One region of the Bradyrhizobium sp. CCGUVB23 genome, then DNA from elsewhere that is predicted to be linked to it. Evidence: predicted binding sites of a transcription regulator. Region 1 holds the regulator's gene; the other holds the start of a gene.
The links. Region 1 encodes LexA, which represses DNA repair genes until DNA is damaged. Its sites were predicted from a motif close to TGTTCNNNNTGTGTTCNG; they were not measured.
Positions count from the first base shown of each region.

Region 2: NLN62_RS19700 (helicase-related protein) is a predicted target of LexA. The motif match lies at 2,193-2,210, and genes of this name have one in related genera.

Region 1 is NZ_JANADQ010000001.1:9,029,167-9,033,378, forward strand. Features, by position in the region: gene NLN62_RS42345 (hypothetical protein) at 1-108, opposite strand, end outside; gene glp (gephyrin-like molybdotransferase Glp) at 335-1,546, shown strand; gene lexA (transcriptional repressor LexA) at 1,722-2,420, shown strand; gene NLN62_RS42360 (hypothetical protein) at 2,588-2,794, shown strand; gene NLN62_RS42365 (hypothetical protein) at 3,009-3,446, shown strand; gene NLN62_RS42370 (ComEC/Rec2 family competence protein) at 3,455-4,212, opposite strand, start outside.
Region 2 is NZ_JANADQ010000001.1:4,308,322-4,312,533, forward strand. Features, by position in the region: gene rpmB (50S ribosomal protein L28) at 96-404, opposite strand; gene NLN62_RS19695 (DUF3108 domain-containing protein) at 887-1,738, shown strand; gene NLN62_RS19700 (helicase-related protein) at 2,466-4,212, shown strand, end outside.

The sequences.
Region 1 (4,212 bases):
GAGTGCCTCGATCTCCTCGTCGAGCTTTGCGCTCCTGGATTTCGGCGGCTCATCGCCGCGCAGCTTCTCGAGCGCCTTCTCGACCGACAGCTTTGAAGTCTCTGCCATCAAGGCCTCCCAGACGTCTATTGACGCGCCTGCATGCGGTCGCGCGCAGCAATTCTGAGCCGGAAGCAGGACGACGCGATATTGTCCCAAAGGGCATCCCGCCGTCCTGCTGCTGGAGCGACATTTCATCTCCACCTTCGTGATCGCCCCTTTTGCCTCGACGCCCGCACTCGGCTAGAACGCAACGCGACCTGTCCTTACGATTTGCTCTGCAGGAGTTTTGCCCGTGGCCCTGATGCCGGTGTCCGATGCCCTCGCCGCGGTGCTTGCGGGCGTCGTGCCCGTGGCTGAGGAGATAGTCGCGCTGGATGCGGCCTGGCATCGCGTGCTGGCGCGCGACGTCGCGGCCAGGCGCACGCAGCCGCCGCAGGCGATGTCGGCGATGGACGGCTATGCGGTGCGCGCCACCGACGCGACGAAGGTGGGTGCAGAGCTCACCGTGATCGGCGAGGTCGCGGCCGGCCGGCCGTTTGCGGGAACGGTCGGCGCGAGCCAGGCGGTGCGGATCTTCACCGGCGGCGTGGTGCCCGATGGCGCGGACGCGGTGGTGATCCAGGAGGACACCGTCGCTGACGGCAAGCGCGTCACGATCAAGGAGGCCGCGATCGTCGGACGGCACATCCGCCCCGCCGGCGTCGATTTCCGCGAGGGCGACGTGCTGCTCCGACAGGGAGCCCGGCTGACCGAACGCGACCTCTCACTCGCCGCCGGCATGAACCATCCTGAGCTTGCCGTCCGCCGCCGGCCCAGGGTCGCGATTCTCGCGACCGGCGACGAACTGGTGATGCCGGGCTCGACGCCCGGCGCGGGCCAGATCGTTTTTTCCAACGGCTACGCCTTGCACGCGCTGGCGCGGGCCGAGGGCGCCGAAACGTTCGATCTCGGCATTGCAGCCGATACCGTTGCGGCGACCACCGCCGGTATCCGCCGGGCCCGCGAGAGCGGCGCCGACATCCTGATCACGACCGGCGGGGCCTCGGTCGGCGACCACGATCTGGTCAGGCCTGCGCTTCAGGCCGAAGGCTTCGAAATGGCGTTCTGGAAAATCGCGATGCGGCCGGGCAAGCCCATGATGCACGGCCATCTAGGCGCGATGCGGGTGATCGGCCTGCCCGGCAATCCGGTGTCGTCCTATGTCTGCGGCTTCCTGTTCATGGTGCCGTTGATTCGCGCGCTTGCGGGCCGCTCGCGCGTTCATCACCGCCGCGAGCGCGCCGTGCTCGGGCGTGACGTCGGGCCCAACGATGTCCGCGAGGACTATCTGCGTGCCAGGCTCGAGGAGCGCGAGGACGGCACGCTCGTGGCCGTTCCGGTCAACCACCAGGACTCCTCGCTGCTTGCGAATCTCGCTATGGCACAGGCACTTCTCGTGCGCGCGCCATTCGCGCCAAAGGCCGAAGCAGGCACGCCTTGCGAGGTGTTGCGGCTGCCCTTGTGAGTGCGATCTGATTCGCGCGTGACGCGAACTTCGCCGCGTTCACACAAAATTAAGTGGTTGCGGAACACATATCGAACATATAGTGTCCGTTCATGATTTGTTTCGAGCATCTAGCGGCTTCTGCTGAATCTGACGTCTCGGAATCGAACGACATCAACCGGGGGACTTGGTCGAGATGTTAACGCGCAAACAATACGAGCTTCTGCGGTTCATCAGTGAGCGCCTCAAGGAAAGCGGCGTGCCGCCCTCCTTCGACGAAATGAAGGACGCGCTCGATCTGCGCTCGAAGTCGGGCATCCATCGCCTGATCACCGCGCTGGAAGAGCGCGGCTTCATCCGTCGCCTGCCCAACCGCGCGCGCGCCATCGAGGTCATCAAGCTGCCCGAGCTTCAGGCTGCAGGCGCCGGCCGCCGCGGCTTCACGCCGAGCGTCATCGAAGGCAATCTCGGCAAGGTGCGGGGCCCAAGCGCTACTGTCGACGAGGGCGAGCGTCCGGTCGCCGTGCCCGTGATGGGACGGATCGCGGCCGGCACGCCGATCGAGGCGTTGCAGACCCGCAGCCACACCATCAGCGTACCGCCGGACCTGCTCGGCTCGGGCGAGCACTATGCGCTCGAAGTGCGCGGCGATTCGATGGTCGACGCCGGCATCCTGGATGGCGACATGGCGCTGATCCAGCGCAACGAGACCGCGGATACCGGCGACATCGTGGTGGCGCTGATCGACGACGAGGAAGCGACGCTCAAGCGCTTCCGCCGCCGCGGTGCGTCGATCGCGTTGGAGCCCGCGAACACCGCCTATGAGGTGCGCATCCTGCCGCCGAACCGGGTGAAGATTCAGGGCAAGCTGATCGGGCTGTACCGGAAGTACTGATTGCCCGGCAGATTGCCGGCCATCGCGCAGCGACGCGGGCGGACGGATTGTCCGCTCCGGCGGAATGGTGTTTCCGCTTCCACCGCGATTATCCTCACACCTGCGCAGAGCTAATCCTCAAGCACCGCAAGCGCGAATGCGCGGTGCACGATAAAGAGGAAAAAACCGTGCGACAGATGATTTTGGGCGTGTTCTCGGCGGCCTTGCTCGCGGGCTCGGCCTCCGCGAGCGATGCAGCGCAACACCACTGTGCCATCCGCAAGACGGAGCACGCGGTAACCAGCGCGCCATTCCGCAATTCCAACAATGCGATCGCACCCGCGCCGCAGGTGAGCTGGCCCTATTCAGGGTACTCCGCTCCTGCCGGCCGCTGATGGAAGCTCGCGTGAGTGAATGGTGTGAACCAAGATAGACTAACAGCGAGAGGCTTTGTTCCTGGTTTGCCGGGAAAGATAATGTGATCGGGCGACGCGCACACGGGCCGCAGATTTGCCCACAAACGCGATACACTCGAAGGCTTCCAACTCTGATAGAGGCCTGCGCCTCCGGGGGGGCGCGGACCTGCTATCTCGCATGAGGAGCACTCCGATGTGTGACTACAGCCTACATGCCGTTGCGACCCGCCCCGCTCAAGTCGGCGAGACGATCGTCACGACAACCTTCCGCGGCACCTCGACGCGTGGATTTGCGTCGGAGCGTGATCTCTCGGTTGCCGTCTGCCTCCTGCCGGGCACCGAGCTCGCCTTCGCCGACAACGTCCGCTACGACAATCGCTGGATCTGGACACGCACCGTCAATTCCCGCGTCGGCAAGTTCGGCAAGGTCGATCCGCACATTCCCGATCGTCATCATGATGCGATCGAATTCCCCGACGGCAACTACGTGCTGGTGACGCAGCTCGTCGAGGGACAGCGTGCCACCGTTCTGCAATTGCCGGTGACGCAGCCGCTCGGCGAGAAGACAGAGCAGCCCGCCGTCGAGCAGCACACGACCACGACGCCTACGACACGCCTGCCGATCGGCTGACGCGTCTTTCAATCCTCGGCCTGCAGGTCGGCCTCCGACGGCGTAGCGTCCTTGCTGCGTGGAGTAGCCGGCCGCGGTGCGAGGCTGAGCTCGAAATCGCTATCGCCGGCCTCAGCCGGCGACCAGGGGCGGTTTGCGCCCCTTGCTTTCACCGTTTGCAGCGTGAAACCGTCGCCCTCGCGCGATAGGGTGAGCGCGCCTTGCGTCTTCAGACGCTCGCGATCCACGACCATTGCCGCGCAATCGGTTGCTGCCGGCTTCGCCGTCACCACCAGCGCGGCGCGGCTGCAATCATCCGCCAGCGCGTCGACACGCAGCGAGAGCGCGACCAGACGACCATCAGCGAGCGGCGTCACGCAGCCGGCCTCGTCGCATGAGACGCCGTCGGCGAGCGAGGTAGCGGTTGCGCTGCGCGGATCGGCATCGGCTGCAAGCCACTCCTTGAGGAGAAAATTGTCCTTGCCGGTTCGGATCAGGTGCAGTTGGCGGTCCCTGCCGCGCACCGCGACGCTGTGGCCGTCGCCCGCGATCAGGATGTCGGGCTGGCGCACGTGCAGCGTCGAACCAATCGAGAGCGCGAGCACGATGGCGCCCGTCCAGCGCAGCGGCGTGCGCAACAGGCCCATCACGATGAGGCCGATGCTGGCGGCAATCAGCGGACCGGTGCCGAACGCGGCGATGCGGCCGACCGCGCCCGGCAACGCCGCGACCCAGCGCGTCACAACGACCATCCAGTCGATGCCGATCCCCATCAGCCACCAGAACA
Region 2 (4,212 bases), 4.7 Mb from region 1:
CCGGATCTTTCGACCCGGCCGTCACTCAAACTCAACGCTTCCTAAGCTACGCCACGCGACGCTTACGCGTGCCCCCGGCCCAGCTCGCAGATCTCTTAGCTCGCCTTCTTCTCAGGCTGAGCGCCGCCGACCTTCTTCTCGATCTGGCGCTTCAATTCCAGCGCGCGCGGGGAGAGGTCGCCGGCGCGGGCCTTGACGAGGTAGGCATCCAGGCCGCCGTTGTGGTCGACGCTCTTCAGCGCATTGGTGGAGACGCGCAGGCGCACGTTGCGCTCGAGGGCTTCGCTGATGAACGTCACGTTGACGAGGTTCGGCAGGAAGCGGCGCTTGGTCTTGATGTTGGAGTGGCTGACCTTGTGGCCGACGAGGGGGCCCTTGGCCGTCAGTTCGCAGCGGCGAGACATGTTAAAAACCCTTTCCGTTCCCCCAACGATTTGCGGCGGCCATTCGGGGCGCCACGGGGGTGCAAATTCTCTGTCCTTGCAGGGAGCGGGCGGACGTATAGGGGGGAAGGGGCAAGACGTCAAGTTTTTGGCCGCGCTTTCGACCCAGCCACCGGCGTCATCGCCCGGCTCGACCGGGCGATCCAGTATTCCAGAGGCGGTTGTGATTCAACCGAGAGGCCGCGGCGTACTGGATGCCCCGGTCAAGCCGGGGCATGACGGCGGAACAAGGGGCGGGAGAGGTGACCGAGTACGCGGCCCCGCTCACGAAAACGGCAATGATTGAAATGCCTTACCATCACATAAAGGGCGTAATCGGAGCGGAAAGAGAGGCCGGTTCCAAGCGGCCGGGCGCGGATTGCCCGACCCCTGACATTGTTTGCCGCCGGTTTTGGCTTAAGTACGGGACTGGCGGTATCATCGGATTGCAGCTGAACGTGATCATGCCTCTGTCTTTCTCGCCCCGGCCGCGTGCCTGCGGCTGGCTGGCCCTGACGGTCCTTTGCGGCCTCGGCTGGGATATGGCGCCGGCTTCCGCGCAAGGGCGGCTCGAGGCGCAGTATGAGGCGACGCTGTCGGGCATTCCGGTCGGCCGCGGCGCCTGGACCATCGACATCCAGGACGACGTGTTCTCGGCCGCCGCTTCCGGCGGCACGATCGGCATCCTGAAATCCTTCACCGGCGGGTCCGGCACCGGCGCCTCGCAGGGCCGCGTCGTCAACGGCGCCCTCGTTGCGACCGGCTACCAGGCGTCCACCACCACCTCGAAAAAGACCGAGGACATCCGCATCGTCCTCGACAAGGGCAATGTGAAGGAGTTCGGCATCGCGCCGGAGCCGCCGGTCGATCCTGATCGTATCGTCGTCACCGAGGCGCATCGCCGCGGCGTCTGGGATCCGATGACGGCTTCGCTGCTGCGCGTGCCCGGCACCGGTGACCCGTTGTCGCCGGAGGCCTGCCACACCGGCGCCCCCGTGTTCGACGGCCGCATGCGCTATGACCTGAAGCTCGATTTCAAGCGCATGGAGAGCGTGAAGGCGGAGAAGGGCTATCGCGGCCCGGTGGTGGTCTGCGCGCTCTATTTCGTGCCGGTCGCCGGCTACATCCCCGATCGCCCCGTCATCAAATACCTCGCCGCCCAGCGCAACATCGAGATCGCCTTTGCGCCGGTTGCGGGCACCCGGATCCTGGTGCCGTTCTGGGTGAAGATCCCGACGCCGCTCGGGCCGGCCATGCTGGAAGCCACCAGCTTCATCACCGTCCCCCAGCCGCCCAAGGTCGCGAAGACGCAGTAGGCGTCCCGTAGCCCGGATGGAGCGAAGCGTAATCCGGGATTCGTGCCCGGGGCTCCCGTATTCCGCTTCGCTCCATACGGGCTACGCGTTGGTGGCCTACTACAAATGGTGGAGAGCGTGTCCCCGCTTGTCTATCCCTACTGTGCATGGGGTTGTTTTCGACAAATGGGCGAGGCGCGTGACGAGCCCCGTAGCCCGATGTAGCAAAGCGAAATCCGGGATGCGCGTACCGCAAGGCCCCCCGTATTCCGCTTCGCACGGCTGATGAATCCATTTGACTCTCAGTCGATTTTGATTCGACTCCGGCCCGTCCCCAACGTTAAGGAACTCGCCCCGAAAACGCCGCTTGTGCGAGAGGCCAAAACTCCATCTAGTGCGCCTGAAAACGACCTGGCACGAGATGCTGCGTGAACGAATCCGGAAGCAAAGGGGAGTCAGCGATTCGGCCGCGATTCGTTCCGGAGTCGTTCCGAAGCTTAAGTGCGGGCGAGAAAGCGTTGCAAAATGAGACAGTTGCGGGGGAGGCGGGCGATGCACCCAAATATTCCGCTGTCATGCCCCGGCTTGACCGGGGCATCCAGTACGCCGCGGCTTCTCGGCTCAAGCACCGCCTCTGGAATACTGGATCGCCCGGTCACGCCGGGCGATGACAGCGGTGTGTGTGGCAAACCCTCCGCCCCCAAACGCCACTGACAATCGGCCCAATCACGACTAGCTAATCCCCAGAATGGCCTTTCCTCCCTCCTCCTTTGCTTCCGAGCGCGCGCCTGGCGCGGGCGTCACTGCGGTGCTTGGGCCGACCAATACCGGCAAGACGCATCTCGCCATCGAGCGGATGCTCTCGCATTCGTCCGGCATGATCGGGCTGCCGCTGCGGCTGCTGGCGCGCGAGGTCTATAACAAGATCGCCGATCGCGCCGGCGCCGAGAGCGTCGCGCTGGTCACCGGCGAGGAGAAGATCAAGCCGAGGAATCCGCGCTACTGGGTCTCGACCGTCGAGGCCATGCCGCGCGATCTCGATGTCTCGTTCCTTGCTGTGGACGAAGTGCAGATCGCCGCCGATCTCGAGCGCGGCCACGTCTTCACCGATCGCATCCTCAACCGTCGCGGCCGCGACGAGACGCTGCTGCTCGGTGCTGCGACCATGCGCCCGATCATCGAGCGTCTGTTGCCCGGCGCTTCCATGATCACGCGTCCCAGGCTCTCCAGCCTTGAATTTGCCGGCGACCGCAAGATCACGCGGCAGCCGCGGCGCACCGCGATCGTCGCGTTCTCGGCCGATGAGGTCTACGCGATCGCCGAGCTGATCCGCCGCCAGCATGGCGGTGCCGCCGTCGTGCTCGGCTCGCTCTCGCCGCGCACGCGCAATGCTCAAGTTGCGATGTACCAGAACGGCGACGTCGATTATCTCGTCGCCACCGATGCGATCGGCATGGGCCTCAATCTCGACGTCGACCACGTCGCATTCGCCTCCGACCGCAAGTTCGACGGCTATCAGTTCCGCCGCTTAACTCCGGCCGAGTTCGCGCAGATCGCAGGACGCGCCGGCCGCGCCACGCGCAATGGCACCTTCGGAACAACCGGTCGCTGTGCGCCGTTCGAGCCCGAGCTCGTCAATGCGCTGCAGAACCACACCTTCGATGCGGTGAAGGTATTGCAGTGGCGCAATTCGAAGCTCGATTTCTCCTCGCTCGGCGCGCTCCAGGTCTCGCTGAACCTGCCGCCCGGCCATGAGGCGCTGACGCGCGCGCCGATCGCCGAGGACATGCGCGTGCTCGATCACGCCGCCCGCGACGGCGAGGTCCGCGACAAGGCGCACGGCAAGGCGGCGGTGGAACGGCTGTGGGAGGCCTGCCAGGTCCCCGATTACCGGAAACTCTCGCCGGCGGCCCATGCCGAGCTCGTCACCACGCTCTACGGCTTCCTGATCGACAAGGGCTGCATCCCGGATAACTGGTTCGCCGCCCAGGTCGACCAGGCCGACCGCATCGACGGCGACATCGACACGCTGTCGGGCCGGATCGCGCATATCCGCACCTGGACCTTCGTCGCCAACCGCCCGGACTGGCTGAAAGACCCCGAACGCTGGCAGGGGGTCACGCGGGAGGTCGAAAATAAATTGTCAGATGCGCTCCATGAACGGCTTACAGAGCGTTTCGTTGATCGTCGTACCAGTGTATTGATGCGCCGCCTGCGGGAGAACACGAGCTTGAATACTGAAATCGGCAAGACCGGCGAAGTCATCGTCGAAGGCCACGTCATCGGCCGTCTTGATGGGTTCACCTTTGCACCGGATGCTGCGGAAGCAGGCTCCGATGCGAAAGCCTTGCAGGCTGCTGCGCAGGCGGTGCTCGCCGGCGAGATCAATGCGCGTGCCGAGAAACTGGGCGCTGCGCCCGACGAGCAGTTCGTGCTGACCTCGGAAGGCACCATCCGCTGGACCGGCGATGCCGTGGCGCGTCTCGTTGCCGCAG